DNA from 4 places in the Brevibacillus nitrificans genome. Region 1 is predicted to be linked to each of the others. Evidence: riboswitches for the same ligand, from Rfam matches in the RefSeq annotation. Region 1 holds a riboswitch; each other region holds the start of a gene.
The links. Region 1 has a riboswitch for cyclic di-AMP ahead of EDM59_RS18295 (C40 family peptidase). Riboswitches for the same ligand answer to the same signal wherever they lie in the genome.

Region 1 (7,236 bases):
CCGGGAGGTTTTCAGCAAATAGCTGAAAGCTCCGGCTTCAATCACAGGATACACCTTTTCATCATCGATAAAGCTCGTCAGCACGATGACCTTGCTCGCCGGACAAGCCTCTCGAATCCGTCTGGTCGCTTCTACACCGCCGATGCCTTCCATGACCAGGTCCATCAGGACGACATCCGGATGAAGCTCCACCGTCAGGCGCACCCCTTCTTCGCCGCTGCCCGCCTCTGCTACGACTTCAATGTCATCCTCCGTAGACAAATACGCCGCCAATCCCATCCGTACCATCTCGTGATCATCTACCAGTAATACGCGAATCACAGATACATTCACCCTTCCCGTTCCGTCTGTGACATCAGAGGAATCCGCACTTCGATTTGCGTCCCCTTTCCGACCGCGGAGTAAATCTCCATCGATCCACCCACTTCTGCTACCCGCTCCTGCATGCTGCGCAAGCCATACGAGGTCAGCTTCTCCCCTTCCGGATCAAAGCCAACGCCATCGTCCGTCACACGCAGTCTCACCTGATCCTGCAACGTAAACAGCTTTACCGCGATCTGGCTGGCTTTGGCATGGCGAAGCGTATTCGAGAGAGATTCCTGCAAAATGCGAAACAGGTGGTCCTCGATGCCGCTTGGCAATCCCACGACCGCTTCGATTTCCCAGGTAATCTCCATACTATTTTTACGTGTCAGCTCATCCAACAGTTCCAGAATGGCTTCCTTGAGCGTCTTGTTCTGCAGGGTTGCCGGGCGCAGATGCAAAAGAAGGGCACGCATCTCCGCCTGGGCTGCCGCCGCCATTTCCTCTACGAGCTCGATCTGCTGCGCCGCACGCTGCGGATTCTTTTCGATCAACCGTTTCAGCGCGGCGGTCGTCATGGCGATCGCAAACAGCTGCTGACTGACAGCATCATGCAGCTCACGCGCCAACCGCTGCCGCTCTTCCGTCACGGCAGCCTGCTTGAGCTGGTCTGCCAGTGCCGCATTGTGATTGGACAAACGCTGCAGGGAGGCCACCTGCTCTTCCCATTGGGACGCCAGCCGGTTCAGCTGCCAGCCCAGCTCGCCGATCTCATCGACACCAAGCTCCGGAACGCGGTAGGAAAGCATCCCCCGGCCCAGCTTCATGGCAGCTTCCCACAGAACGCTCACCCGCTTTTTTAGCAGATTTCCATATATATAAGAGCAGATCAGCCCCACCAATGCACCGGCAGGCATGGAAACCACGACCGCCATCAGCTGCGCGACCCAATCCGGCTCTGGCGGAAGCTCTATCCCCAAATACTCAACCGTCCACAAGTGCACCCGAGGATCCTGTATCAGCTCCGAGTACCAACGGACCAGCTGCGGATCGTCTTTCCAAACGAGATGAAGCGCAAAAAAACAAACAAACGCGACGGTGACCGTAGCTATGGACAATCCCATGCCGTAGCGGACACTTTGCCATTGAATACTCGCTAATCGCTGTCGACGCATTCGCCAGTACCTCCTAGATGTACTTGACTTTGATATCGCCGACAAGCAGCGAGATATGCAAGCTCACTTTATTTACCGCCCGGTCGTAATGATCCGAGCGAATCATGATACTGCGGTTGATTCCTCCCTGACGGTTACTGAAAACCTCCAGATCGCCGACAGACAGCTCAGCCGATACGGATACTGGCAGATCGACAGGCACGTAGATCGTCACGTCGCCAATCCATCCCTCGATGTTCAGCTGCGCTTCTTCCGTCATCAGCATTGCGCGCGACAAATCAATCACGACATCGCCAATTCCATGCCAAACATGCAAGTGACTCAGCTCAAAACGGCCGGAAGTCAGATGAAAGTCCCCGATCAGCGAACTGCGTGAATCTTTTGGTAACGAGCGAGTATGCCCCCGCATCTCGATTGGCTCGGGCTTTGTCGTGCTTGGCTCCTCGGGCATAACCGCTCCAGCCGCGTGCTCCTTTTTGGAGAACCACTTGACCACTGGATCCGATTCCCGCGATTTGCCGCGAATCAGTCGATAGCCGAAGTAAACAAACAAGGCGGGGATGACCAACCCGAACAAGTCATCGATCCCGATGCCAAACCACATTTCCAAAGCAATGATCACGCCAAGGCAAAAAAGGATACCGCCGCCGATTCGTTTATGCTGCCCCCATAGACGGAAACCAAAATAGACCAGCACCATCGGCCACAAATCAAACAACCCGAACGAAATAATATGCAAACTGTCTAAAAAGAGACCAATCCCCGTCAAGATGATCAGGACACCAGCCAACATTTTGTGCACGCGGGACAGCTTCACGAAAGTCTCCTCTCTTACGCCCCATGCCGATTATCTTCACTTCTGTCCGTTACGACATGTATAAATGAATGCAGGTGGAATGTTCAGCAGAGTAAAATCGGTTTCGACCCAGCTAAATCGCTCCTGCAGCTCAGCTTGGAGTTGTAGCGAATATTGGAATGTAATGAATAGCCCCCCTGGAGCCAGTACGGACTGGACTTGATCCAGGATTGCTTCCCGTAGTTCTTTCGGAAAATTGGCAAAGGGCAGCCCTGAAATGATGACATCCGCCTGGCCAAGCTTCAATTCCTCCAAGTAGTGAGACAGCATGGTCGCTTCTTCCCGAATCATGACATCGGGAAACCGGGACTGCAGCATGGTCCGAAATTGGGCATCGCGCTCCACAAGCACGTACTTAGCATCTGGACAAATGTTTTGATAGATCCTTTGGGTAAATGCACCCGTCCCCGGTCCAAGTTCCATGATGACATTCGCCTTGTCCCAATTGACACGGCTTAACATTCGCTCACATAAAAACCGAGAGCTGGGGGTAATACTACCGACGCGTCCAGGCTCAGCGATAAATCGTCGTAAAAAGACCAAAAAATCTGCCAAGAATAGAACCTCCTAGGGGAAAAGCAGCCTGGTTGACAGGCTGCCTAATTGCCACAATCTATTCTACATCTGGCGCCCCTGTTCCTGTAAGTCAGGCCTTTGTTTCGGGTGCAGCCGATGTTTTGTTTTCTTTCAAGGATGCTTTGATATTGGCCAGCTCTGCATCCAAATCGTCTTTTTCCAGTTCAGACAGAGCGTTGCTCAAGCCCATGCTCGTTTGACGCCATTGTCCGCTCATTTGCGCTTCCGCTTCCATCCGCATCACTTTTTCTTCCATGCGGGCAAATCCTCGGCCAGCTGTCTGATTTCCGATACCGACGACAGCAGAATTGACCTGCTTTTGTGTACGAGCTACTTGGGCACGAGCCATCAACGTAAACTTTTTCGCTCGCATCTTGTAAAATTCCTCTTTAAGCTCCGCCAGTTTTTCACGCATCTGGCCTGCTGCTTCCGCTGCGGACAAGTAGAGAGTCTCATATTCCTGAGCACGGTCCTCGTACTGCTTCTTGTCAGCCAGAGCGCGGCGTGCCAGCTCGTCTTCCCCTTCTGTCAGCGCGAGCTTCACTTGGCGATCGCGTTTTTCAACTAGGGCTACAGCTTCCTCCCATTGCTGACGGAACTTTTTCTCCAAAGCTACCTGACGGGCAACCGCCACCTCAACCTGTCCAATTTCCACTTCCATGTCACGCATGTACTGGTTGAGCATAACTACCGGATCTTCCATGGAATCCAAAGCATCATTCACCGAAGCTACTGTCAGGTCACGCAAGCGTCTAAAAATACTCATTTGTTATTTCCTCCTCATCATATCACATCGTTTGGTTTCATCCAAAAACAAGTGGCTCTACTTTTTCGTCATGCCCGATTCCCAATGATCCAGGGCGTCTTCCTTTAAAACTCGTTGTGCCCACTGTCTTTCCCACTCGGCTGGTGCCTCCTTGGGAGGATCTTTATGGCGGAGCAGACTGTATCCGAGATAGATCAACCCAATCGCCAATATGCCGTGAAACAGCAGGTGCAGCTTCCCAATCAGCATCAGAAGACCAAAGGTGAAAATCAGCACTCCCCAGAAGCGGGAGCCTCCATGGCCCAGTACTTTGCGAGCTCCGTAAACCATGATCAAACCGGGAATGACCCATCCTAAAACATCACCAAAATCAATCCCTATCTGATCAAGAAGAACCAGCCCACCGATCAGGAGCAGAACCAGCCCGAGTAAGAACTTGCCAGACCGTTCGCTCATTCCATCCTTCCCTCCAATCACCTTCATTGGTGCAGGTGTTAACCTTATGGCCTTATTGTATCCTCCAGCATAGGCGCCCCATAACGGGCGGACGGTTGGTTTTTGTCTCCGTCCTTGGACGGATGCTCCTTCCTGCCCTAATCGGACATGCCTTTTCCCGCATCTTTCTCTTGCAATTTCGAGCGTTTTCGTTACAGGATCAGACAAAACTTTGTGACGAAATTGTGAATAAGCGGTGCAAAAAAAGGAAAACACGGACTTGCAACGAATCCCATTAGGAGTGCGTGTAAAAAAACATCGAAAATAGCCGAGTTCCGCTAGGCGGAAACGGGGGAACCATGTATTTCTGGGGTGAATGGTTGCGCTTTTTGGCAGCCTAGGGAGTCCTTTCGACCGAATCCTTCAGCTAACCTCGTAGGCTCTTGAAGGGAGCAGTTTCTTTTGCGCAAGTTGCTAGTATCTTTATTTATCGTCGGATTGCTTGCAATGGGAACCGGCGCTGCACAAGCTGCGGAGGCGAATTCTCCTCTGACAGATGTCGTCAGCGACCTGTACGGTGTCCCTTACAAATCTTCCGGCACCACGAAAAAGGGCTTTGACTGCTCCGGATTTACGCGCTACGTATTTGATGCGTTAGGTGTAGACCTGCCACACAATTCTGCTGCCCAGTACAAATTGGGAACGCCAGTCGACAAAGGTGATTTACAGCCTGGTGATCTGGTTTTCTTCCAAACCAACGGTCGCAGCATCTCGCATGTGGGCATCTACATCGGAAACGGCACATTCGTGCATTCGGAAACTGGTCGCGGAGTCGTGAACACGAAGCTGAGCGACCCCTACTATTGGAGCAAACGTTACGTCGGCGCAAAGCGTCTGAATGTACCCGCTCTGGTAGCAAAGGCTGAAACTCCGAAAAAGGAAAACGCGGTGCAAGCAGCATCGTTGCCGGAAAATCAAGCAAAACAACAGTAGTTCGGCAAAAAAATGTAAAGCCAGGGACTTCGCGTCTCTGGCTTTTTCTGACGAAATTTAGGACCTGGTGTCAGGATGTGACCTCACTTATTCGCATTTCCTAATGAGTTTGGAGGTTCACTTGCCCTTACCTACTGTTTGCGTGGTATGATAGGAATAAGTAATTAAATTATTTTGATCGCCTATGCGCGAACACTTATATAATGAAGTAACTGGGGGTAGATCCGGTGAAAGATCATATTTTGATTGTGGATGACAATCTGGAAATCATCGAATTGCTAGAGGATATTCTGGAGAATGAAGGATTCGAGGTGTCCACCGCCGAGAGTGGCGAGAATGCGCTCGATTTGTTGAAAAATAGCGAAAAGAAGCCAAGTCTGATTTTGCTCGACATCATGATGCCAAACATGAGCGGCTACGAGCTATGCTCCCAAATTCGCCGGGAATGGGACCTCCCTATACTCTTTTTAAGTGCGAAAGGGAAGGCTGTCGACAAGGTCGTCGGTTTTGAGATCGGGGCAGACGACTACATCACCAAGCCTTTTGATACCGAAGAGCTGCTGGCTCGCATCCGGGCTCATCTGCGCCGCTATGAACGCATTCGCAAGCATACAGAAGAACAGCCGGAGAAAGAAGCCGTAGGCTCTCCTATTACCGTATTGAAGTTCAAGGACCTGGAAATTCATAAAGAGACGTACTCCGTCTACGTCAGCAACCAAAAAATCGATCTGTCCACCAAAGAGTTTCAGCTGCTCACCTTCTTGGCGGAAAACGCCGGGATCGTCTTTACCCGCGAGCAGATCTACGACCGCGTCTGGGGATATGGCTACGGTTCACTCAACACCGTCACGGTGCATATCAAAAACCTGCGTGAAAAACTGGAGATGGACCGCCAGTTCATCAAGACGCAATGGGGGACAGGCTACGTATTTATCGGGGAGAAGCTCTAAATGAGTCTGCGCAACAAACTGTTTCTATCTTTTATAGGCCTGCTGACCCTGAACATTTTGCTGTTCAAGTTTGTCTTCCAGGACATCATCGTTGATCAGCTGAAAAACGACCGCCACTCGCAGTATCAGTACGAGAAGGATACGGCGGAAAAGGTGCGCCTGAATCAGCTGCTGCGCTCCAGCAATTTCAAGGACCCGACAGAACGGCAGGAGCTGGAGAAGCAGCTTCCCGAGGATCTCATGTACCGAATGGTCGTAAAGGATGCGAATGGCAACATCATCTTCAACAAGACCTCGCAGGCATACGACCTGAAAGTACCGACTCCCTCCCCTGCTCGCCCCTCCCCGAAAAAGGGAGACTTGAAGGTTGTAGCCGAATATCATTTTCAGCAGGAGCCTCCGCTGAAAGGGGAAACGGTCATCTACTTTTACACAGACGACTACGACATTATGGCGACAAAAGGCGTTTCCATGATGCTCTGGTTTATTTATGGAAGCATCCTCCTGGTCGGACTGGTGCTTTTGGCGCTCTTCCTTCGCTGGATATTGCGTCCCGTCAGTGAGCTTTCCCGTGTGACCCAGGAAATTCGCGGGGGAAAACGTCTGGTTTCCTTTACGTATCGCTCTCATGATGAGTTTGGGCAGCTGTTCCGCTATTTTGGGGATATGGTGGACGAGCTGCGCTATTCCGAGGAACGCCAATCCGAGCTGATCGCGGCGATTGCCCATGATTTCCGCACGCCTTTGACCACCATCAAAGGGTATGCCTCGTATATCGGGACCGGACGCGTGACCGATCTGGCGCGCATCCAAAAGCAAATGAACAAAATCGAGAGAAAGACACTGGATCTGGAGCATCTGCTGGACGAGCTGCAGGATTTCACGCAGCAGAGCATCGAGGTACGGCTCCATATCAGCCGCATTCACGTCAAAACGTTCATGAAAGGGATCATCGAGGATTATGTGGCGAAGATCCAGGAGGCAGGTCTATCCTTTCAGTGGAAGCTTCGCGTCTCCAACGAGCTCCACATCGAAGCAGATGAAAATCGCCTGCGCCGCGTCATGGAAAATTTGATCAACAACGCTATTTACTACAACAAGCCAAACGGCTCCGTCCTGATCACCTGTGATCAACGGGAAGGCCATGTCTTGTTTTCCGTGATTGATAAAGGGGAGGGCATC
Region 2 (7,236 bases), on a different contig from region 1:
TTTTGAGCTTCTCCAGACGAGTACGGACAATGTTTCCTTTTGCCAGAACCGAACGGCTAAGCTGGTCATTCTTCCAATAGCGCAAGGACTCCGTCGCTGCTACAAAAGCCAGGTTGTTTCCCCGAAAGGTGCCGTTATGCTCGCCTGGCAGCCATATATCCAGCTCTGGCTTGAACAGCGTAAGGGCAAATGGCAGACCGTAGCCGCCTATTGATTTGGAAAGGCAGACGATATCAGGCACAATTCCGGCTTCCTCGAAGCTGAAGAAGCTACCGGTACGACCGCAGCCCGCTTGCACATCATCGATAATGAGCAGAATCCCGTGCTTGCGGCAGATCGCTTCCATTTTCTGCAGCCACTCGATGCTCGCAACATTAATCCCCCCTTCTCCTTGAACGGTTTCGAGGATCATAGCTGCGGGGAGAGAGACACCGCTGCCATCGTCTTCGAGTAGCCGCTCAATATAGAGCGTCGTGTCCAGCTCGCTTCCCATGTATTGGTCATACGGAATAGCGATGGTGTGGGTAAGAGGCATGCCGGCCCCCCCTCGCTTCATCCGATTCCCTGTAACAGCCAAGGAGCCGATGGTCATCCCGTGAAAGCCATTGGTAAAGCTCATGACGGTCTCTCTCCCTGTAGCTTTGCGCGCCAGCTTCAAGGCAGCCTCCACAGAATTGGTTCCCGTAGGTCCAGGAAACATGACTTTATAAGAAAGGCTCCTCGGTTTGAGAATGGTCTCCCTAAAGGTCTGCAGCAGCACCTCCTTTGCTTCTGTCGCCATGTCCAAGCTATGTGTCAGTCCGTCTTGCTGCAAATACTCAATCAACTTTTTCTTGATCGCTGGATTGTTGTGCCCGTAGTTGAGAGCACCTGCACCAGCAAAAAAATCAATGTACGCTTTGCCCGAACGATCCCAAAGCATGTGGCCACTCGCCTTGGTAAAAACAACCGGAAAGCTGCGGCAGTAACTCCTCACTTCGGATTCCATTTGTTCAAATACGGTTAAGGGTGTTCTCGCTTCTGCAATGGCTTTCATGCGTAACCTCCTCAGGATTGAATGGGAATGGGTCCAACTCGATACGTCCACTCTGCCTCATGCCCCCCTTCTGGGAACATCTCGGCTGAAAAGCATTCGTTGATTTGGTAACGGGCGGAATATTCGTTTGCTAGACTCGTAAACAAGGCTTTTGAAGCATCGTTACTCATAGTCACAGTTGCTTCCAGGTAGCAAACGCTCTTGCTTTCTAGTCGACGAAGCAGTTCACGAAGCATATGCTTACCGATTCCTTTGCCTCTGTGTGCGGCACTGACGCCAATCTGCCAGACAAACAGTGTCTGAGGAGAGCCGGGGGGAATAAATCCGGTGACAAAACCAATGGGTATCCCTTCTTCGACCGCAAGCACGCAGGTCTCTGCAAAAAATTTCGCAAACATCAGATAGGCGTAAGACGAATTCGGTTCGAGTACACCGGAATCACTTGCCAACTGCCACATTGCAAATCCTTGCTCTGCTTTTGGCGTTTGCAGTTGAATACGTGTACCTCTAATCATTTTCAATTCATCACCTCCTTTCATCGTTTCGGCGAGCATCAGATATTCATCCCGCTCGAAAGCGTCGTAAAAAGGCTTGAAGGCGAGGACTTTGCGGATGATAAAAGATTTGCTCGGGAGTACCCTGCTCCACGATGCTGCCGCCATCGGTAAATATCACACGATCTGCCACATCTCGGGCAAAATCCATTTCATGCGTAATCAAAAGCATCGCCATTTCGCCTTCTCGGGCAATTCCTTTGATTACATTCAGCACTTCGCCTACCAGCTCGGGATCAAGCGCAGAGGTCACTTCATCAAACAGCATTACCTTGGGACGCATAACCAGAGCACGTGCGATCGCCACCCTTTGTTTTTGCCCTCCCGAAAGCTGGGCTGGATAAGCATCCACCTTGTCTGCCAGCCCTACTTTTTCCAGCATGGCCATCGCCCTTTGCGTGGCTTCCTGCTTGCTCAAGCCCAATACGTGAATGGGAGCTTCCGTGCAGTTGCGCAAAATGTTCATGTGGGGAAACAGGTTGAAGTGCTGAAAAACCATCCCGATGTTTCCCCTGATCGCGTGCAAATGCTTCTCATCCGCCCGTACAAGCTTCCCCTTTACTGTTTTGTGCCATAGCTGTTGGCCATCTACCTCAATCGTCCCTGAAGTCGGTTCCTCCAATGTCATCAGCAGCCGTGCGAGTGTTGTCTTCCCCGAACCGCTCGGACCAATCACAGCCACTTTTTCTCCCAGTGCAATGGACAGGTCGATCTGCTGCAGGATTTGATTGTCTCCGAACGACTTGCTTACGCCGCGGTAGACTACGACAGGAGATGCTCCTTGGTTTGTTTTCATATAGTCCTCCTTTCTTAAAGCTGTCCCCATCTCGTCTCCAGCCTGCGAATCAGCAAAGTGGAAACATAGCTGAGTACAAGGAACAGGATTCCTACCAGCGTAAAGGCCTCCAAATAACGAAACGAGGCGGAGCCAATCATTTTCGCTGTCAGAAGCATCTCTACCAAGGTGATAGCGGAGAGAATCGGGGTTTCCTTGAACATTACGAGCAAATAGTTGCCCAGAACGGGAACAATCGGACGAATGGCCTGCGGCAAAATGATTCGTGACCACGTCTTTCCTCTGGAAAAATTGAGTGCCTTCGCTGCCTCCCACTGCCCTTTGGGAACGGCATCAATGCCCGACCTGTACACTTCGGAGAGATAGGCGCTGTAGTGAATGCCCAGCCCGAGGACCCCTGCAGTGAATGGTCCAAAAGAGATCCCGATCGCAGGAAGTCCGTAAAAAAGAAAGTACAACTGAACCAATAGGGGAGTGCTGCGCACAAACTCGATGATTCCCGCCACTACTACAGAAAGCCATCTCTGCTTCGCTCTGCGTCCGAATGCCAGTATCAGTCCCCCTACAATAGCAAGTGCAAACCCGATCACGGTTGCAAGGATCGTCGTTTGAATCGCTTCTAAAATCTGGGGAAGGATTTCCCAAGTGAATGACCAGCTCCACATAGGCTACACCCTCCCTACCGAAGCACGCCGCTCCAGCCACCGCATTGCCAGAGTCAGCGGATAAGCCATCAGGAAATACATCACCAGCATAAGTCCGAATATTTCAAATGTTCTGGATGAATCAAAGGTGCGCAGCAGCATTCCTTGAAACGTCAGATCAGCCAGTGTGATCAAGGATAAAAGAGAGGTTCCTTTCAACAGCTCTATCAGCAGATTCCCGAAAGATGGAAGCATCATGACAAATGCTTGCGGCAAGATGATTCTTCTCATACGAAGCAAAGGTGACATGTTCAATGCGATGGCTGCCTCGGTCTGTCCTTTTGGTACCGCTACAATCGAGCTCCGCACTACTTCCGATCCGTATGCTCCGTAGTTAAGCCCCAGAGCGATGACTCCCGCAACGATCGGGGGCAGCTCGATTCCCAACAGCGGCAAGGCAAAAAAGAGCCAAAACATCTGTACCAGAAGAGAGGTTCCTCGAAATATTTCTACATAAACGCTAGTCAGGGAACGAACCCACAGCCATTTAGACAATCTGCCGAAGCCCGCAGCAAAGGAAACGAAGAAAGCAACCAGTACCGAGAGTGCTGTCACTTGCACGGTTGTCGCTGCCCCTTTGAGCAAAAAAGGAATCATCTGCATGGTCTCATTCATGTTCATCCCTTCCTTTCCGTGACGCAGCCCCCATCATTGCGTGGACAGCTCTTCAGCCGTTTTGTCCCCAGGCAGCTCCTGTTCGGTAAAGCCGAACGGCTCGAGGATCTTCAGCAGCTCTCCTGAATCGTTAAGCTTCTTCAGCTCTTCATTGTACGCTTTGACAAATTCCTCGTCCTCTTTGCGGAAAGCGGCTGCTCCGTATCCGCGGATGCTCTGCCCATCGATTACAGGTTGGACAAAATCCATTACCCGCTCCACATTGCTGTCTTTCGCACTTTCCAGAACAGCTTGCAGAGATGGGCCTGTCATCGTGATGGCATCTGCACGGCCAGCCTGCAAGGCAGCGATAGCCGATGGCTGATCAGGTACGAGCACCATTTGATCCTTTTTCACACCGGATTTCTCCAGGTATTCCATCTCAATCGCCCCGCTCATGACGGCGATTTTCGCTTTGGGATTAGCGGCAATGTCTTGATAGCTGCGCAACTCTAGCGGATTTCCTTTTTTCACTGCCAATGCTTCCCCTATGCTGTACTCCGGATTGGCAAACGCAACTTCTTTGGCGCGGGCCGGTGTGATGTACATGCCTGCTGTGATGATGTCAAATCGCTTTGCAACCAGACCCGGAATCAGGGAACCGAACTCCGTCAGCACGCCATTCATCTCGTTAATCCCCATCTTGGAGAGGACAGCCCGAGCGACCTCGACAGCTTCTCCTGTCAGCTTGCCATCAGGTGTCGCATAGGCGTACGGCTTTTCATTGGCAAAACCCACTGTCACAAACCCTTGTTTCTTCGCTTTTTCCAATGTGCTCTCCGTTGCTTGGGACGGCGAATTCCCCGCACTTGGCAAAGCTTCCTGTCCGGATCCGCAGCCAGCTGCCAGCAAGCTGCACGACAGCATCACTGTCCATCCCCATCTCATGAAGTTTCTCTTTTTCATCCTTCCTTCCCCTTTCCACTTTCCGTGTATAGAAAAAGCCAGCGCACTTCCTTCCATGATTCGGGAGGGCCATCCCCACATGGAAAAGCAAATGCGCCGGCTGTTTTCTCGCTGGAAGGCATGTCAAAGAAGCTGTGTACAAGGGAATTCCCCAACAGGAAATACGCGCTCCCTGTGTACAAAACATGCGCTTTCAAGCAAATGGTGTAAAGTTAATCTGCTTTAGCCGACGAGGTTAGCTGACGGGTAGGATGGCAGAGCTGCATCCCTTCTGTGCATCACAGAATTAACCCCTAAGGTGGTTCCCCCGCTTCCGTACGTGACGGAACTAGGCCCATATTTGATTGGGAGGTGTTCGTCTATCTCCTCTCATGATCCGTTATGGTTAACACGCGTTTCATGTTATCATAGCCTCTCTCGATGACTCACCCTTGAAAATTCCCTATATTCTGGCTTAAGGTCCCCTAAGGGAGAGTTAACCGTCTTTACCAGGCATATCCAGAAAATCCCTCCCATATCCTACCTTGTCCACTCTGATTAAAAAGATTTACCCCTCTCCGGAGACAAAACAAAAAGACCATCCGGAAGTGCTGCACCAGATGATCTCTTCTTCGTCAATGATCGGTCACTCTCTCTCGGGCAGCATTTCCTTCAGCATCCAGCCTCACTTGAAACGATAGTCTATTTAGTTTATCGATCATCTTTTTCCGATTCGCCGCATCCATCGGAGCTGGCTGACCGTTGGCGATTTTGATCGGGATGACTTTGGAGGTTGTATCCTTTTCTCCAAAAGTCAGCTCCACCATCATCGCCTCTCTCCCTTTCGGATTGTACGAGGTGGTAAAGACGAAGTTGCCCACGCTGTAGTAGATCGGGACGTTTTTGTAATACTCCACCCCCATCACCGAATGACTGTGTGACCCGAGCACTGCGTCTACTCCGCTGTCAATCAGCTTGCGCGCCATCTCTCGCGCATACGGCTCCGGGTAGTCCTTGTATTCCAGATTCCAGTGCATGACCGCGATCGTGATGTCGGACTGTGCTACCGCTTTCTTGACATAGGAAAGCATCGGCTCATACGAGTAGGCGTGGGCCAGTCCAGGCTTGTTTTTCCCAGCAAACCATTGCCGATTGGGCAAGACGTGGCTCAATCCGATGACGGCGACCCGCTTTCCTTTGATCGTACGGATGTAAGGCGCAAAAGCCTCCGCTTCGTTCTTTCCTCCCCCGACGTACCCAAGCTGGTATTTTTTCAAATGCTCCATCGTATCAAACAAAGCATCCATGCCGTAATCCAGCGAGTGGTTATTGGCCAGATTGACCACATCGAACCCTGCGTTGACCAAGCCCTGGAGCGTTTGCGGTTTGGAGCGATACGTGTACTCTTTTTGCTGTGCCTGACCTCGTGTACTGACAGATGTCTCCAGATTGCCAATCGTTAGATCCGCCTGCTTGAGGAAGGCTGCCGTTTTCAAAAAGGGGTAGTCGACGCCGTTTCGTCCGATTTGCACCCCCACACTTTTATCCAGCATGATGTCTCCTGCAAATGCGACACGAATGACCTCATCCTCTTTGGGTGTGGCGACGTTGACAGAAGTGTCATTTGCCAAAACTCGTCCAGCCCCTATCGTACTTCCTGCGACCAAGAGCATCGCAATCGCACCTGCAAACAGAATCTTCCACCGTCCGATTTCCATGCACCTCTCTCTACACGCTTCTACGCCCATTCTAGATGGAGCGAGCTGTGAAGCCTGTTGAAGCTTGTCCGGTGCGATGGAACATTTCTCGCGCAAATCCGACGAATTCGAGCAAAAAGGGAAGGGGTCTGACATTTCGTGGATTTCTTTATTTCAAATGTCGATTCTTGTTACCAGCAAGTATAATGTGGGTAGAGGTAATAGATGACCGGATGTTCAATAAAGGAGGAGCTATGAGTCCCTTGCGTTCCATTATGCTCAGAACCAAGACAACTACGCCTGCGATTCGCCCTAACAACGTTGCGCGAAACCAGCTGCTTCGACAGCTAGAAGAAGGCTTGACGCGCAAGCTGACTACTTTATGCGCTCCTGCCGGCTACGGAAAAACAACGCTGCTCAGCCAATGGGCAGCCCAGCACCCCTCACGCTGTGCCTGGCTTTCCCTCGACGAGATGGATAACGATCTGATTCGCTTCTGGAAGTACGTCGTCGCCACCCTCTCTCAATCTGGTTTTCCGGAGTTATCCGAAAGACTGGAGCCACTGATCGGCGCGATTTCCCATACTTCTATTTTCACATTCATCGATTCCCTGCTGTATGAGCTTGAATCCACCGAACAATCTGTGTCCTTGCTCCTGGACGATTATCACCTGATCACCGAGGAGCATATCCATGCCAGCTTGTCGTATTTCCTGGACTATCTGCCTTTTTCTATCCATGTGTACATAGCCACCCGTACATCCTTGCCTTTTGCAACAAGCAAATGGACGATCCGCGGGCAAGCGAGCCACATCACACTCGAGCAGCTGCGGTTTACCCATACGGAGACAGCGCGCTTTTATCAGGATGCTCACGGCTTGGCGCTCAGTCCCAAGCAAATCGACCAGCT
Region 3 (7,236 bases), on a different contig from region 1:
TTATGAATGCAGTCATTCTTACCTCCGTCCTGTCGGCAGGAAACTCAGGAATGTACGCCTCGACCCGAATGCTGTGGGTCCTCGCCAAAGAAGGCAAGGCTCCCAAATGGTTTGCAAAGGTAACCCGCAGCGGTGTTCCGATCAACTCGCTGATCGTGACCGCCCTCGTCGGGGCACTCGCCTTTTTATCCTCGCTCTTCGGGGAAGGCGCTGTGTACGTGTGGCTGCTGAATGCCTCCGGGATGTCCGGCTTTATCGCCTGGCTCGGAATCGCAGTCAGCCATTATCGCTTTCGCAAGGCGCTCCTCGCCCAAGGACGCGATTTGTCCGAGCTTCCTTACCGTGCGAAATGGTTCCCGTTTGGCCCGATTTTCGCCTTCATCATCTGCTGTGTAGTCATTGTCGGTCAAAACTACACGGCGTTTACAGGGGAGGCCATCGACTGGAACGGCGCTATGGTCTCTTACATCGGTTTGCCTTTGTTCCTCGTAGTCTGGCTGGTGTATAAGTTCAGCAAGAAGACCAAGCTGGTTCCCCTCGAGAAAGTGGACTTCAGCATGGACGAGAACACCCACTAACATTAGAAAACCTGGCTAAGAATCTGATAAATTCTTCCTGGATGAAATAAGCTCCCGGTCTCCCACTTCCCTGAAATGGTTGACCAGGAGCTTTTTATTTGATCATTTGGCCGTATAGCGAGCAGGCAGGCTCTCCTGCGAAAAGCGGATCCATTCTCGCATGGCAAAGGACTGGTAGGCGTTTTTCCGCCAAATCATCCCGAGATGCCATTTGAGCGAGGAATTCACCAACGGAAGGATGCGAAAACGATCGGTGTCCAGCTCGCTGCAAATCGTTTCGGGCAAAAGGGTGATCCCGATATGGGCGGCGACCATTTCACTGAGAAAATCCCACTGGGAGCTTTTGTAGACGACGTGGGGATGGAAGCCCGCCCTCACGCATTCATCCACGATCCGGTTATGAAGTGCGAAGTCCTCTTGAAAAAGCAGGAACCGCTCTCCCTCCAAATCGCTGAACGGCACCTCGGACCGATCCGCAAAAGGATGAGACGGATGCACAACCAGCATGATGTTTTCGTTCACGAACGAATAGTAGTCAAAGACGTCCTCTTTCGCCGGCAGCAGAATCACTCCGCAATCGAGAATGCCTGCGTCCACATCCGCCTCTACCTTATGGGAACCCGCTTCAAACAGCTCCAGACGAATCCCTGGATACTGATCGCAAAACTGTCCGATCAGCTGAGGGAAAAAGCTCGCTCCGACCATCGGCGGAAGTCCGATCCGCAGGCGGCCTCTTTTCAGATCCATCAGCTCGTTAATATGAACCGTCATGTTTTCGAACGATTTGACCATCACTTCCGCCTGCGAGAACAGAACCCACCCGGCGTCGGTCAGAGAGACCCGCTTCCCAACCCGCTCGAACAGCTCAACACCGATCTCCTCTTCCAGATTTCGGACCATCTTGCTGATCGTCGGCTGGGTGATATACAAGGCTTGTGCTGCTTTCGTAAAGCTGTTGTGACGAGCCACTTCCAAAAAATATTGCAAATGACGGATATCCACCTGACACCCCTCCGCTGAACGATAGATATCGTGAATGCGAATAATTCTATATATGCATTTTACCTATAGTTTAGGACGATGTACACTTTTCCTAGAGGGAGAGGGACATCTTGAGAAAATGGCTCAAAATTATGGCACAAACTGGATTTTTCGTGATCGTTTCCATACTGATGAACATTCTAGTGGAATGGCTCGACATCGCGATTCCTGGCAGTATCATCGGCATGTTTCTGGTGTTTTTCCTGCTGCAGCTGAAGTGGATTCGCCTGGAGTGGATTGACGCCGGAGCGAGCTTTCTGTTGGCAGAGCTGCTGCTGTTTTTCATCCCGCCATCTGTAGGAATTATTTCGTACCAAAATCTGATGCTCCATGAAGGCTTTCAAATCTTTATCGTCATCGCGATTGGCACAGCCATCGTCATGGCCGCAAGCGGTCTTTTGGCACAGCGCATTGCCAAACGGAAGGAGCAATCACAATCATGATCGGCGGTATCTTGGGCTTCTTCGTCACTATCGTTCTTTATCTGATTGCCAAAAGGCTCTATCGCTACAAACCGATTCTGTTGTTTTCACCTTTGCTGTTCACGCCTGTTGCACTGGTCTTTCTGATCCTCGGCACTCATACGGCATACGAAGCCTATAACGCAGGTGGAAAATGGCTGGCGTACATGCTGCAGCCTGCTACCATCGCATTCGCAGTACCGCTCTACAAGCATTTTCCGTTGTTGAAAAAACACGCTTCACAAATCGTAGTGAGCGTCACAGCAGGCTCTGCAGTCGCTGTCGTCTCTTCTGCCTTGCTGGCCTTGCTGATGCATGTAGACAAACAGGTCATGTTCAGTCTGATCCCGCGGTCCATCACTACACCGATCGCCATGAATGTTTCCGAAATGATCGGCGGAGTGCCTTCCATCACAGCTGTCCTCGTCCTGATTACAGGGCTGCTCGGCTCGGTGATCGGTCCGTACATCATTTCCTATCTGCGCATTCAGGATGACATCGCCCGCGGAGTTCTTCTGGGTACGAGCGCACATGGGGCAGGGACGTCCAAAGCCTTTGAAATCGGCTCATTGACGGGAACGGTTTCCAGTATTTCCATGATCCTGGCTGCATTGGTTACACAGCTCGTCACGACGATCGTTGTATAAACGAAAAAGGCAATCCCTTTCGCAGGGACTGCCTCTTTTCAATTTCTGCCTATTTTTTCAAACGATACGGTACGGTCGCGATCTTCACATCCTGCCGGGCAAACAAATACGCCCGCAAGAAAAAGCTGGTCTGGTTATGCAGCAGATTATGCCACCAACGCTTTGTGATGAACTGCGGGATCATGACCGTCACATGATCCGTATCGGCTTTCTTCCACTCCACGGTATCGATGAACTTGAACAGCGGCTTGATGATACTTCGATAATGAGAGCGCAGAACGATCAGGCGTACTCCTGGATTCCACAGCTCCCATTTTTCCTCCATCTTTTTGATGTCCTCGTCGCTGAAGCCCACGTAGACGGCCACGATGTCATCAGACAGGGACTGCGCGTAGCTGATGGTATTTTTCACGACCTGCGAAATACCCGCCACCGGAATCACGATGACGCTGCCTTTTGCCTGAGGCTTGTCGGTCGTGATGTCCAGTCTCAGCTCGCTTGCCAAGTCCTGATAGTGACCGTTGATTTTGCGGAAGATAAAAATCACGATCGGTAGAAAAATGAAGATCGTCCAGACTTGGGAAAATTTCGTGATCAGGAAGATCAGGCAGATCGTCAGCGTAGTCAGCATCCCAATCGTATTGATGAGAAAAGGAACCAACCATCCGGCAGGCTTTTTCGTCACCCACCGCTTCATCATGCCGGCTTGCGACAACGTAAATGGGATGAAGACCCCGAGCGCATACAGCGGAATCAGATTCTCCGTTTCTCCGCCAAACGATATCACTAAAATCGCGGACAGAATGCCGAGAAAAATGATCCCGTTGGAGAAGCCGAGCCGATCCCCTCGGACCATGAACATGTTTGGCATAAACCGGTCTTTGGCCAGCATAAAGGCGAGCAGGGGAAAGGCTGCAAAAGCAGTATTCGCTGCCAGGAACAGGATAAGAGCCGTAACAGCCTGGATAAAATAATACAGGATCCCTCTGCCAAAGACAGCGGATGCGATTTGCGAAACGACCGTTTCCTTCGGGCTGGGAGCGATGCCAAAGACGTAAGCCAGCAAGCTGATGCCCATAAACATCACACCGAGAATCAGCCCCATCATGATCAAGGTCAGGGCTGCATTTTTCGGAGCCGGACTTCGGAAGTTGGGAATCGCATTGGATACCGCTTCTACGCCGGTCAAAGCTGAACAGCCTGAGCTGAATGCCCGCAGCAGCAGAAAGAGCGTAATTCCCGGGACCGCAGCGCCGTAGACAGGTGCATGTACTTGGACGTTGCCCGTCATCCATTGATAAGCACCGCCCAAAATCAAGAGAAAAATCGCGACGACAAACAAATAGACCGGATACATCAGAATCGTCGCTGACTCGGTGATCCCCCTCAGGTTCAGGATCGTTACGGAGATGATCATGAGCAACGCAATCAGAACACGATGATCATGCAATACCGGAAACGCTGAAGTAATCGCGTCTGTCGAAGCCGAGGTACTCACGGCTACGGTCAAAATGTAATCGACGAGCAGCGAGCCGCCAGCCACCAGTCCGGTCGACGTGCCAAAGTTGTCTTTGGCAACGATATACGCTCCGCCGCCTGTTGTATAAGCAAAGATCGTCTGGCGGTAAGATAAAATTAGAATGGTTAAAAGTCCTACGACCGCAATGGAGATCGGAATGGAATACCATAGCGCAGCAGCTCCGAGCGTAACTAACACAAGCAGAATTTGCTCGGTACCATAGGCTACAGAAGATAACGCATCAGATGACAAAACGGCTAATGCCTTGACCTTCGAGAGCTTTTCTTCACCCAGTGCGTTTGACTTCATCGGTCTCCCGATTAAAAGTCGTTTCAACCCCATTATCATGTTGATCTCCTCACATACTTTTTCAGATAGTTTCTCCTCTTGATGTAGACAGCTTCCCCTCAGATATTTCCTAAATCCCCTCCTTTTTCCCGAAAAAAAGAACAAAAAAGAAGCCAAACGAGAAGGAAACTCACTTGGCTTTCAGGGCATAGCAAAGTTAGGCTATGTCATTTATACACAAAGTAAATGTTGCCTCTCTTGGTACGCTTACGGAGTTAGCTGACGGATTCGGGTGTAAGAGTCACCCTACTCGAAATCTTCGAGATTCACCCCATGTGGCACGACAAGTCCCGCCACGTTTGGTTCCCCCGCTCCCATTCAAAAATGGGACTCAGCGAATCGGTTATTTCCATTTGTCTTTATCACGAAACAAATAATACTCCCGTACGAAGCGCTTGTAAAGATCTAATTCTCTTCATTTTTGATCGTGAAAAAGATGCCCCCATAAGCAGTTTGATCTGCTTCAAGGACATCCCCCAAGGTCCTTTTGTCCCTTAGTGTGAGAGAACATTCAAGGACGTTTGTACGTGTTCCGCGCAACGCTTCGCTTCTTGCGCGAGGATCTCGTCTGTAGCTTGATTGGCATCATACACGACAAAGGCAGGCAGGAACGTTCCGTTGCATTTCGTCAAGGTTCGTTCAATAGGACGAAGCAGCTCGCTGATCGTGTAAAAGTTATCTCCACCAGAACGATACGACTTTTCCGTCCCCCCTGCTGTCGTGGCGACCAGAAATTCTTTCCCTTTCAGATGAACGCCCTCTGGCCCAAATGCCCAGCCGTACACAAGCACTTCATCGAACCACTTCTTTAAAAGCGGTGGGCAGCTGTACCAGTAAAATGGGAACTGAAAGACAATCCTCTCAAATTCGAGCAGCAGCTCTTGCTCCCGCTGAACATCAATCTGGTAATCGGGATACTCCTGATACAGATCGCGGACCAACACTTGTCCATTCTTCTTCCATTCACTCAACAGCGCCCGATTGGCGCGAGATTCAGCGAGCCGTGGATGCGCAGCTATCACCATGATTTTCACAAAGAACACCCTTTCTTTCGTTGCTTCGTCTCGGGATTACATCCCCCATTATTCGAAAGAGAGGGAGGATTGAAAAGTACGCTTTTTCTTCAGACTACGTCCTGAAAACCGTACCATGGATGACAGCTCGGTTGTGGGCAGACAGTATGAAAAACCGTACTAGGTACGAAATAACAGCGTACTGTCAGAAAGCAGGATACTCTGGTAAAGTAACGAAGAGCACATGGAGCATGAGGAAGGGAGGGAAAAACGTGCAAGAAGAACTTCGCGATCCTACACGGACACAAGGAATTCTCGCCACGCTTCAGGTCATCGGCGGCAAGTGGAAGCCGCTCATCTTATTCATCCTCCTGCACGATGGCACCAAGCGATTTGGAGAGCTGCGGCGCATGCTTCCAAATATCACGCAGGGCATGCTGACCAATCAGCTGCGTGAGCTCGAGCAGGACGGTCTCATCGTACGCCGCCCCTATCAAGAGATCCCGCCCAAAGTGGAGTATTACTTGTCTGAGCACGGAAAAACGCTGAGCTCCGTCTTGGGCGATATGTGCGGGTGGGGGTTTCGGCACTTGGCCTACATGGAGCAAAATGATCAGCATTCGGGATGAGGCTTTGATGGGGCGAGAAGAGAAACAAAAAAGAGTCCTCAAAAGAAAGCGACCCTTCTTTCGAGAACTCTTCTTCTATATATATGGGACAGCCTACGACAGTTTCCCCATCAAACGCTCCATCCGCTCCAGCGCTTTTTTCAGCTGCTCCATGGATGTCGCATACGAGCAGCGGATATGACCATTACCGCTTTCGCCGAATACATCGCCCGGAACGACAGCTACTTTCTCTTCCATTAACAGCTTCTCGGCAAACTCGGCCGAGCTCAGCCCTGTAGATGTGATCGAAGGAAAAGCGTAGAATGCACCATCCGGCTCGTGGCAGCTCAGCCCGATTTCCCGGAAGCCATCCACGACGTAATTGCGGCGTTGGCGATAGCTCTCGATCATCCGTTCCATGTCCGAGCGTCCGTGACGCAGCGCCTCCAGTGCTGCCATCTGCGCCATCGTCGGTGCACACAGCATCGTATATTGATGAATTTTCAGCATCCCTGCCAGCAGATCAGGGGTGGCGCAGACGTAGCCGAGGCGCCAGCCTGTCATGGCAAACGCTTTGGAGAAGCCCGAGATCAGAATCGTGCGGTCCTTCATTCCCGGAAGCGCCGCGATGCTGTCGTGCATGCGTCCGTACGTCAGCTCGGCGTAAATCTCATCGGAAATCACCAGCAGATCGTGCTTCTCGATGATAGGCAGCAGGGTTTTCCACTCTTCAGCAGTCATCGTGCCGCCTGTCGGATTGTTCGGATAGCAGAAAATAATCGCTTTGGTCCGTGGCGTGATGTGCGTCTCCAGCTCTTGTGGTGTCAGCTTGAACTGGTTTTCCATCGTCGTCTTCAGGAACACTGGCACCCCGCCAGCCAGGCGAATGACCGGCTCGTAGGATACGTAGCACGGCTCGACGACCAGCACTTCATCTCCCGGATCCAGGATGGCGCGCAGCGCGATATCAATCGCTTCACTGGCTCCTACTGTCACCAAAATCTCCTTCTCCGGATGATAG
Region 4 (7,236 bases), on a different contig from region 1:
GATCAGATGGTTCGCGAACGAGGAGTTATGGGGAAGGATCGCAGGGTGAAACGAACGCGTCAATGCTTTCGGAACGCCTTGATCAGTCTTCTGCAAGAACATAGATTCACGATAATTACCGTTCAAGACATTGCCAACAAAGCAGATATCAACCGTGTCACCTTTTACTCGCACTATCAGGATAAAGATGACCTTTTGAATGACATCATGGATACCCTGTTAGCTGACATGGTACAGGCCATGCGAAAAACAGAGAACCCTCAGCATGATTCCTACTACGCCATTTCTCTTTCCCTATTTTCTTTTGTGGGTGAGCATTTTCATATTTTCCGGGTTCTCCTTCACGAAGGGAACGTCCCTGTTTTTTGGGGAAGGATGTTTTCTGCTCTCCATCAGTTTTTTTATGAAAAGATTGCATCATCCGATCATGAATTGACGACTGACGATAGAGATTTGTATAGCTACTACTTCTCCTCCGTATTCATCAGCGTCATCCAACAATGGATAATGAACCGAATCAAATACATGCCGTCCCATTTAGCTGAAATTATGAGTGATATTATGAGTAAATCTCCCCGGAAAATTATTTACAAAAAATGAAGAGACTAAATCAAAACAAGGCAGAAGTAGCTTTGGACATAAGATAACGTCCTCTTCTACTTTGCTGCCTTGTTTTGATGCTACGGACTCGTTTTTTACAACGCCCGAATATCCTCGATCAACGTCTCTACATTTTCCCTTTTCGTAGCCCAGCTGGTGCAGAATCTCACAACACTATGCGTCTCATCCGCTTTTTCCCAATGAGAGAACGAATATTTTTTGCCCAATTCCTTGCAGATCTCGTCGGGCAAAATCGGGAACTGCTGATTCGTTGTCGAGTCGTAGCGGAACGAAAAGCCTTTTTCCGCAAATGCAGCTCGAATCATCATCGCCAATTGGACCGCATGACGGGAAATGTCAAAATACAGGCCATCTTCAAACAGAGTTTCAAACTGGATCCCCAGCAGTCTTCCCTTCGCCAGCATGCCACCTCTTTGCTTGATCATATACCGAAAATCCTTTTTCAGGGCATCGTTCATCATAACGACTGCTTCCCCAAACAGCGCACCTACTTTTGTTCCACCAATATAAAAGACATCGCAGAGTCTTGCCACATCAGCCAGTGTCAAATCGCACTCCTCAGAAACGAGACCGTATCCGAGCCTAGCGCCATCTAGAAACAATGGCAACCCGTTTTCCCGGCAAACCTTACTGATCGCTTCCAATTCCGCTTTCGTGTAGGTCGTTCCATTTTCCGTCGGATGGGATATGTACACCATGCCAGGCTGTACCATATGCTCATGAGTGACGTCGTTCCAGTGGGCATCGTATATTTCTTTGACTTGATGTGCCTGAATTTTTCCATCCTCACTCGGCACGGTGAGAACTTTGTGACCAGTCGCTTCAATGGCCCCTGTCTCGTGCACAGCGATATGGCCCGTAGTGGCACTCACGACACCTTGATGCGGGCGAAGAATGGAGGCGATCACAGTCGTATTGGTCTGCGTTCCTCCCACTAAAAAGTGGACATCGGCATTCGGTGCGTCGCACGCTGTTCGAATGTACGCTCTCGCCTTTTCACAATGCTCATCCGTCCCGTACCCGGATGTCTGCTCTTCATTCGTTTCCCATAGCCGCTCCAAAATCCGCTTGTGTGCACCCTCTGTATAATCATTTTCAAATCGAATCATTCTGCGCCCTCTCCAATCGGTTCATTTTGCTTTGAATAAACAACATCGAAGAACGTACCTCACTGATTTCTGTTGGTGATAGCCCATCTAGCAGCCGCTCGATCTGTTCATCCGATCTTTCGTTCAGCTGTTGAAACAACGCCGCCCCTTTTGGAGTCAGTCGAATCAGGCTCGTCCGGTTGTCCAATGGGGAGCTTTCCTTCTCGAGAAGCCCATCCTTTTGGAGCTTGGAGATGATTCGGCTCATGTAGCTGCGATCCATGTCTAATTTTTCGACCAGCTGATTCGCAATACACGGCTCCATGAAGCCAATCTCCAGGACAACCCGCGCCTCTGTCAACGTATATCCGGTATCCAATACATGCTTGTTTAACACACCAAGAATATTGGTATAGAAGCGATTGAATTGCCGAATATCTGCGATGATGCCTTCATCCAGGCTCATGGTTGGCCTCCTTTAGTGGACATAGTCAACAATTAATCTAGTTGATTTAGTGGACTTTGTCAACATTTCGTTTGTTTGGATGGCAATGTAGGAAAAACGAAAAAACTACTGGGATGAACCAGTAGTTTTCCAAACATTATGATCTTTTTAGAGGCATTATACCCGATCTTCATTGGGTCGGTGCTATTAGGATGCATGATTGTCTCCCTTCCTTTTAAAATCAACACCTATACGTTTGTTTGCTAATGCGAAATCCCTGGATCTTTTGAACCTTATGAAGTGGAAGCCCGGCTGCAACGGCTGCTATCGAAAATCAATCAACGGCTATCCGCCATCAATAAACGGACTTTTGGATTTCACAACAAAATCACGCTGCTTTTTTCCGTGAATGAGGCTGCTGAAATAAAGCATATCACCTCACAGCTGGAAACGATTGTTCGGGAATGGCTGAACACCGATCAACATTTCCTTTACGGTGGTATCGGTGGTACTTACCTCAATGTAGAAGAGATAGCCAAAAGCTATGAGGAAGCCCAGAAGACCATCTCTTTTTTAATCAACCGCACCAATCCGGTCTCATGAGCTACGAAGAGATTGGGATTAATCGCTTTTTCTGCATCAGTCCTCGCAGGACATCGAGAAGTTTTCCGAAGAAATATTCCTTCCCCTGCGCGCGGCCCACATTCAAAGCAGTGATTCGGAGACAACGCTCATGCAGTATGTGGCATGTAACTGATCCGCGATCGATACGGCAAAGAAACTTCATATTCGTATCAATACCCTGTCTCAATGCTTAAAACGCATCGAGGAACGACTAGGTCTTCGATTTGACAGTCAGGAGGACATGCTAAAAATTCAACTGGCTTGCCATCTGAAGAATCATTTGTCTTCCTTCAAGCGCTAAGAGCAAGTTTAACGACTTGTTGATACCGATCTAGTCAGTCGTTTCTTGCAAGGAAGACGTGCGCTCTCGACCCGCGTCCGCATATAACACATGAATCCTACCAAAATTTATGCCTTTCATTCACAGGTGAATCTCTGTTATTCTGGGTCATGCCAAACAAAACAGCCGAAACTTCCTCTCGAATGGAAGTGCGGGGGATCTTCTTTTGCAGATGAGAGATCTGCATGGGGTGAATCGCCATAGTGCGTAGGGTTGTTTCCTCAATCCGAATCCGTCAGCTAACCTCGTAGGCCAAAAAAAGGAGACGATGTGAATATGAAACGCCTTGGTACAATTACGATCGCGACTTTGGGATTGGGATTTGTTCTTTCCGGCTTTTCTAACACAGCTTCTGCCGCGGCCCTTGAACAACAAACTCAATCGTTCCCATATACAGCACAATACGGCTATCAACCCGTGATGCAACAACCTGTTCAACCACAATACGCGACACCTATTCAGCAGCCTGTACAACAGCCGGTTCAACAGCAGCCGGTACCTGCTCCACAACCCGCGAAGCCAGCTAAAAAGCAAGTTGACGCATCCGCTGTCATGAAGCAGGTAGCTGATCTGGTTAACCAGGAGCGGGCTAAAGCAGGCCTGAAGCCAGTGGAGCTGGACGCTTCCCTAAACAAGGTCGCACAAGCAAAAGCGGCTGACATGTCCAGCAACAACTACTTTGACCATACAAGCCCTACGTATGGCTCTCCATTCGATATGATGAAACAATTTGGTGTGTCTTACATGACCGCTGGTGAAAACATCGCGATGGGCCAACAAACTGCTGATGAAGTCATGAACCAATGGATGAACAGTGAAGGCCACCGTCAAAACATCATGAATCCTGCTTTCACCAAAATCGGTGTAGGTTTTGTGAACGGGTACTGGGTTCAAGAATTTATCGGATAATGAAAAGGGATAGAAACGCCGAGTCCTGTAACTAGGGCCCGGCGTTTTTGGTTTTGTTTTTTACCTGGGCAGATAGCGGCTGCATATTCAGCGCAACATTCTGTACTCGGCGGGACTTTCCACGATATTAGTATCCACCCAGCCGCAGCATTCATTCGTTGAAATGCTTTCGCCCTTATGTAAACCTGCTTTTCACTTCACAGTAAATTGGTTATAGCTGACAAACTCTCCAACTGGCTTGCGATAGCCTCGGACTCTTTGGCTCGACATATCTTCCTTGCCTATCGTGATCATCAATGCCGGTACGTACTGCTCTGGGATGCTAAGCAGCTCGCGAATCGCTTCGGGATCAAAGCCAATCATCGGGCAGCTATCCCACCCTTTCTCTTTGGCTGCCAGCATGAACAGCATGGCAGACAGGCTTGCAGATCGTATAGCTTCATCGCGTCTTAACGCCTCGCCCCCTTTTTCATAAAACCGATGGATCGAGGAGACAGTGTCGTCGTATTCCCGCTTATCGATTACCCCCAGCTGGAGAAGCCCCTCATTGATTTTCCCTGCCTGCGTATGTGCCTCTTGATTGCCCAGGACCAGGATCACCGCTGATGCAGTTTTCACTTTATACTGTTTTTGTGCGGCTTCAAAGACTTTGTTCTTCATTTCTGCATCATTGACGATGACATAATGAGTATGCTGTAAGTTGAACGCAGAGGGAGCAAACTTCACGAGCGAAAAGATCTCATCGAGCTCATCTGCCGATATTTCTACATCGGGTATAAATTTTGTTGCGGACCTTCTTTGTTTCACCAGGTTTGTAAATTCACTCATCGGAATAACCCCTCTCGAAATCGTATATCTTAAATTAGAGATTTATGGGGAGAAAAAGTCGCGTCTCACCATTTTATTGGAGAAATATCTCAAATTCAAGATAATTGTATAGTGAAATTTACCAAATGTCAACAAGCATAAAGAAGACCATCCCTTCGGTACGTCAGAGACGGTCTTCTTTCCCTAATCAGTTCGGTGACACTTGCTTCGCGCCTTGTGGCTGCTTCGGTTTGCCTGCGCGCTTCAGGAAAAAGGAAGCAAGCAAAGCGACGATAACCAAAGCAAATGCCAGCAGGAACGCACTTTTCATTCCTGCAATCATCGAGAGCATACGCAGGGTAGATTCATCCTGGCCAGGTGCGGAGTTTTGCAAATATCGATCGGTCCCATTCATCATGACAGTTACCAACAAGGCAGTCCCGACAGCTCCTGCTACCTGCTGCAGCGTCCCAATGATCGCGGTGCCATGTGGATACAGAGGCGGTGGCAGCTCATTGAGTGCATTTGTCATCACGGGCATCATCAGCATGGAAATCCCCAGCATGAGCAGTGTATTGAACAGCATGATCGTGAGGTAAGAGATCGTAACGGTAATAAACGCGAATTGCAGCAAGGTGTGTGCAATCAAAATCAAGCCTACAATCGCCAGCCACTTCGCTCCGAATTTATCGAACAGCCTGCCCGTGATGGGTGACATGATGCCCATGATGATTCCCCCTGGCAGCATCACTAATCCAGCCTCAAACGGACTGTAACCCAAGGCGTTCTGGAGAAAGATCGGCAATAGCATCATCGCAGCGAACATCGCCATCATCACGATAATCATGATTAAGGTAGAGATTCGAAAAATGCGATACTGGAAGGTTCGCAGGTCAAGCAAAGGCTCCGCAATTTTTAACTGCCGAATGGTGAAGAGCACCAGCGATAAGAGACCGACCACAATCGGCAGCAAGACTGAGTAGCCTGCCCATCCTCCATGTCCTTCACTCGCACTGCTAAATCCGTACACAATTCCCCCAAATCCAACAGTCGAGAGCAGAAGCGATAGCAAATCTACCTTTGGTTTGGTCGTCTCTGTGACGTTTTTCAATCTGATAAAGGCAAAGATCATCACAAAAACAGCGATGGGCAGTACTCCGTAAAAAAGGTATCGCCAGCTGAAATGCTCCACAATGATTCCAGACAATGTCGGACCGATTGCCGGAGCAAACGTGATGACGATCCCGATCGTTCCCATTGCGGAGCCCCTCTTTTCCAGCGGGACAATGGCAAACACCACGTTGGTCAAGAGCGGGAACAAGAGGCCGGTGCCAGCCGCCTGGAGAATCCTTCCTAAGACTAACAGGGAAAAACCAGAAGAAACCGCCGCAATGAACGTTCCCACTGTAAATAATCCCATCGCTGATAAAAACAACGTTCGAGTGGTAAAACGCTGTAGCAAAAAAGCGGTGACCGGAATGAGTACGCCGATGATCAGCAAATATCCTGTAGTCAGCCACTGAGCGGTACTAGGCAAAATCCCGAGGTCCGCCATGATTTTCGATAACGCCACATTGAGCAGCGTTTCATTGAGAATCGCCACGAATACACCCAAAATCATGACGATGACCACCGTAAAGTTCGCTTTGCTCCCGAATGTTCCTTGCGCTCGGTTTATGTCCTGCTGTGTGTCCACAAACGCACTCCTTTCCGTGTCGCATGGATCGCACATACGGATCCATGGCAGATGCACGTGAGAAAATTTCAGCTCCCCCATTCTATCGTGAAAAAGAGCGGGACATTTCTTCTAAATTGCGGTATTTCCCCCCGCTCCCCCTTTCGACTTCCTGTTTCGGATCGCAGCCCTTGCCAATTCATCCGCTGCTTTATTTTCAGAGCTTGGCACCCACTTTATAAAAAACAAATCAAAGGGACGAATAAGCGTCAATGCTTCTGCAAGCAAGGGAACGAACCTGTTGTTTTTGACAAATTCCTTCTCAACTGCTTGGCTTACAAGCTGTGAGTCGGTCCGGAATGAGACCTGGCTATATCCCTTATCTTTGCATATTTGCAGCGCGATTAAGAAAGCTCGGAATTCTGCTTCGTGATTGTCCATATTCCCCAGTGGGATGGAATACTGTTCCACTTCCCCATCCTTTTTCATAAATATACCTGCACCGCTGGGACCAGGGTTTCCGGCGCTTGCTCCATCGATATACACTTCATACATCAGCACCGCCTCCAGCTCTATCGTCATTTTTAAGGATTTATTCAATCTGCCTCAACCAACAGTCATCATAGCCCATTTAAAAAGGAATGCCAATGATCAAGACTTTCCGCTTATACCGATCCTCTACAAAATTCCAAATGGTGAGGTCATCGGTTTCCAACTAAAAAGGAAA

Region 2: linked by a shared signal. The riboswitch ahead of ehuB (ectoine/hydroxyectoine ABC transporter substrate-binding protein EhuB) and the one ahead of EDM59_RS18295 (C40 family peptidase) in region 1 are both predicted to bind cyclic di-AMP.
Region 3: linked by a shared signal. The riboswitch ahead of EDM59_RS13555 (APC family permease) and the one ahead of EDM59_RS18295 (C40 family peptidase) in region 1 are both predicted to bind cyclic di-AMP.
Region 4: linked by a shared signal. The riboswitch ahead of EDM59_RS06855 (CAP domain-containing protein) and the one ahead of EDM59_RS18295 (C40 family peptidase) in region 1 are both predicted to bind cyclic di-AMP.

The regions. Positions count from the first base shown of each region.
Region 1 covers NZ_RHHU01000011.1:61,685-68,920, forward strand. Annotated here, with positions in the region: gene EDM59_RS18265 (response regulator) at 1-321, opposite strand, end outside; gene EDM59_RS18270 (HAMP domain-containing sensor histidine kinase) at 330-1,478, opposite strand; gene liaF (cell wall-active antibiotics response protein LiaF) at 1,492-2,295, opposite strand; gene EDM59_RS18280 (class I SAM-dependent methyltransferase) at 2,332-2,889, opposite strand; gene EDM59_RS18285 (PspA/IM30 family protein) at 2,981-3,676, opposite strand; gene EDM59_RS18290 (LiaF transmembrane domain-containing protein) at 3,734-4,132, opposite strand; cyclic di-AMP (ydaO/yuaA leader) riboswitch at 4,428-4,569, shown strand; gene EDM59_RS18295 (C40 family peptidase) at 4,574-5,104, shown strand; gene EDM59_RS18300 (response regulator transcription factor) at 5,332-6,054, shown strand; gene EDM59_RS18305 (sensor histidine kinase) at 6,055-7,236, shown strand, end outside.
Region 2 covers NZ_RHHU01000021.1:28,431-35,666, reverse strand. Annotated here, with positions in the region: gene ectB (diaminobutyrate--2-oxoglutarate transaminase) at 1-1,036, opposite strand, end outside; gene ectA (diaminobutyrate acetyltransferase) at 1,048-1,551, opposite strand; gene ehuA (ectoine/hydroxyectoine ABC transporter ATP-binding protein EhuA) at 1,598-2,386, opposite strand; gene ehuD (ectoine/hydroxyectoine ABC transporter permease subunit EhuD) at 2,401-3,051, opposite strand; gene ehuC (ectoine/hydroxyectoine ABC transporter permease subunit EhuC) at 3,055-3,711, opposite strand; gene ehuB (ectoine/hydroxyectoine ABC transporter substrate-binding protein EhuB) at 3,739-4,650, opposite strand; cyclic di-AMP (ydaO/yuaA leader) riboswitch at 4,861-4,995, opposite strand; gene EDM59_RS27855 (CapA family protein) at 5,265-6,347, opposite strand; gene EDM59_RS27850 (winged helix-turn-helix domain-containing protein) at 6,581-7,236, shown strand, end outside.
Region 3 covers NZ_RHHU01000009.1:37,570-44,805, reverse strand. Annotated here, with positions in the region: gene EDM59_RS13575 (amino acid permease) at 1-578, shown strand, start outside; gene cidR (cidABC operon transcriptional activator CidR) at 681-1,580, opposite strand; gene EDM59_RS13565 (CidA/LrgA family protein) at 1,691-2,062, shown strand; gene EDM59_RS13560 (LrgB family protein) at 2,059-2,727, shown strand; gene EDM59_RS13555 (APC family permease) at 2,777-4,594, opposite strand; cyclic di-AMP (ydaO/yuaA leader) riboswitch at 4,783-4,941, opposite strand; gene EDM59_RS13550 (NAD(P)H-dependent oxidoreductase) at 5,089-5,628, opposite strand; gene EDM59_RS13545 (winged helix-turn-helix transcriptional regulator) at 5,880-6,236, shown strand; gene EDM59_RS13540 (aminotransferase) at 6,330-7,236, opposite strand, start outside.
Region 4 covers NZ_RHHU01000003.1:1,075,283-1,082,518, forward strand. Annotated here, with positions in the region: gene EDM59_RS06830 (TetR/AcrR family transcriptional regulator) at 7-600, shown strand; gene EDM59_RS06835 (threonine aldolase family protein) at 696-1,730, opposite strand; gene EDM59_RS06840 (MarR family winged helix-turn-helix transcriptional regulator) at 1,717-2,175, opposite strand; gene EDM59_RS06845 (CdaR family protein) at 2,455-2,757, shown strand; gene EDM59_RS31740 (helix-turn-helix domain-containing protein) at 2,918-3,079, shown strand; cyclic di-AMP (ydaO/yuaA leader) riboswitch at 3,233-3,387, shown strand; gene EDM59_RS06855 (CAP domain-containing protein) at 3,395-4,027, shown strand; gene EDM59_RS06860 (nitroreductase family protein) at 4,220-4,855, opposite strand; gene EDM59_RS06865 (MDR family MFS transporter) at 5,043-6,455, opposite strand; gene EDM59_RS06870 (reverse transcriptase-like protein) at 6,642-7,064, opposite strand.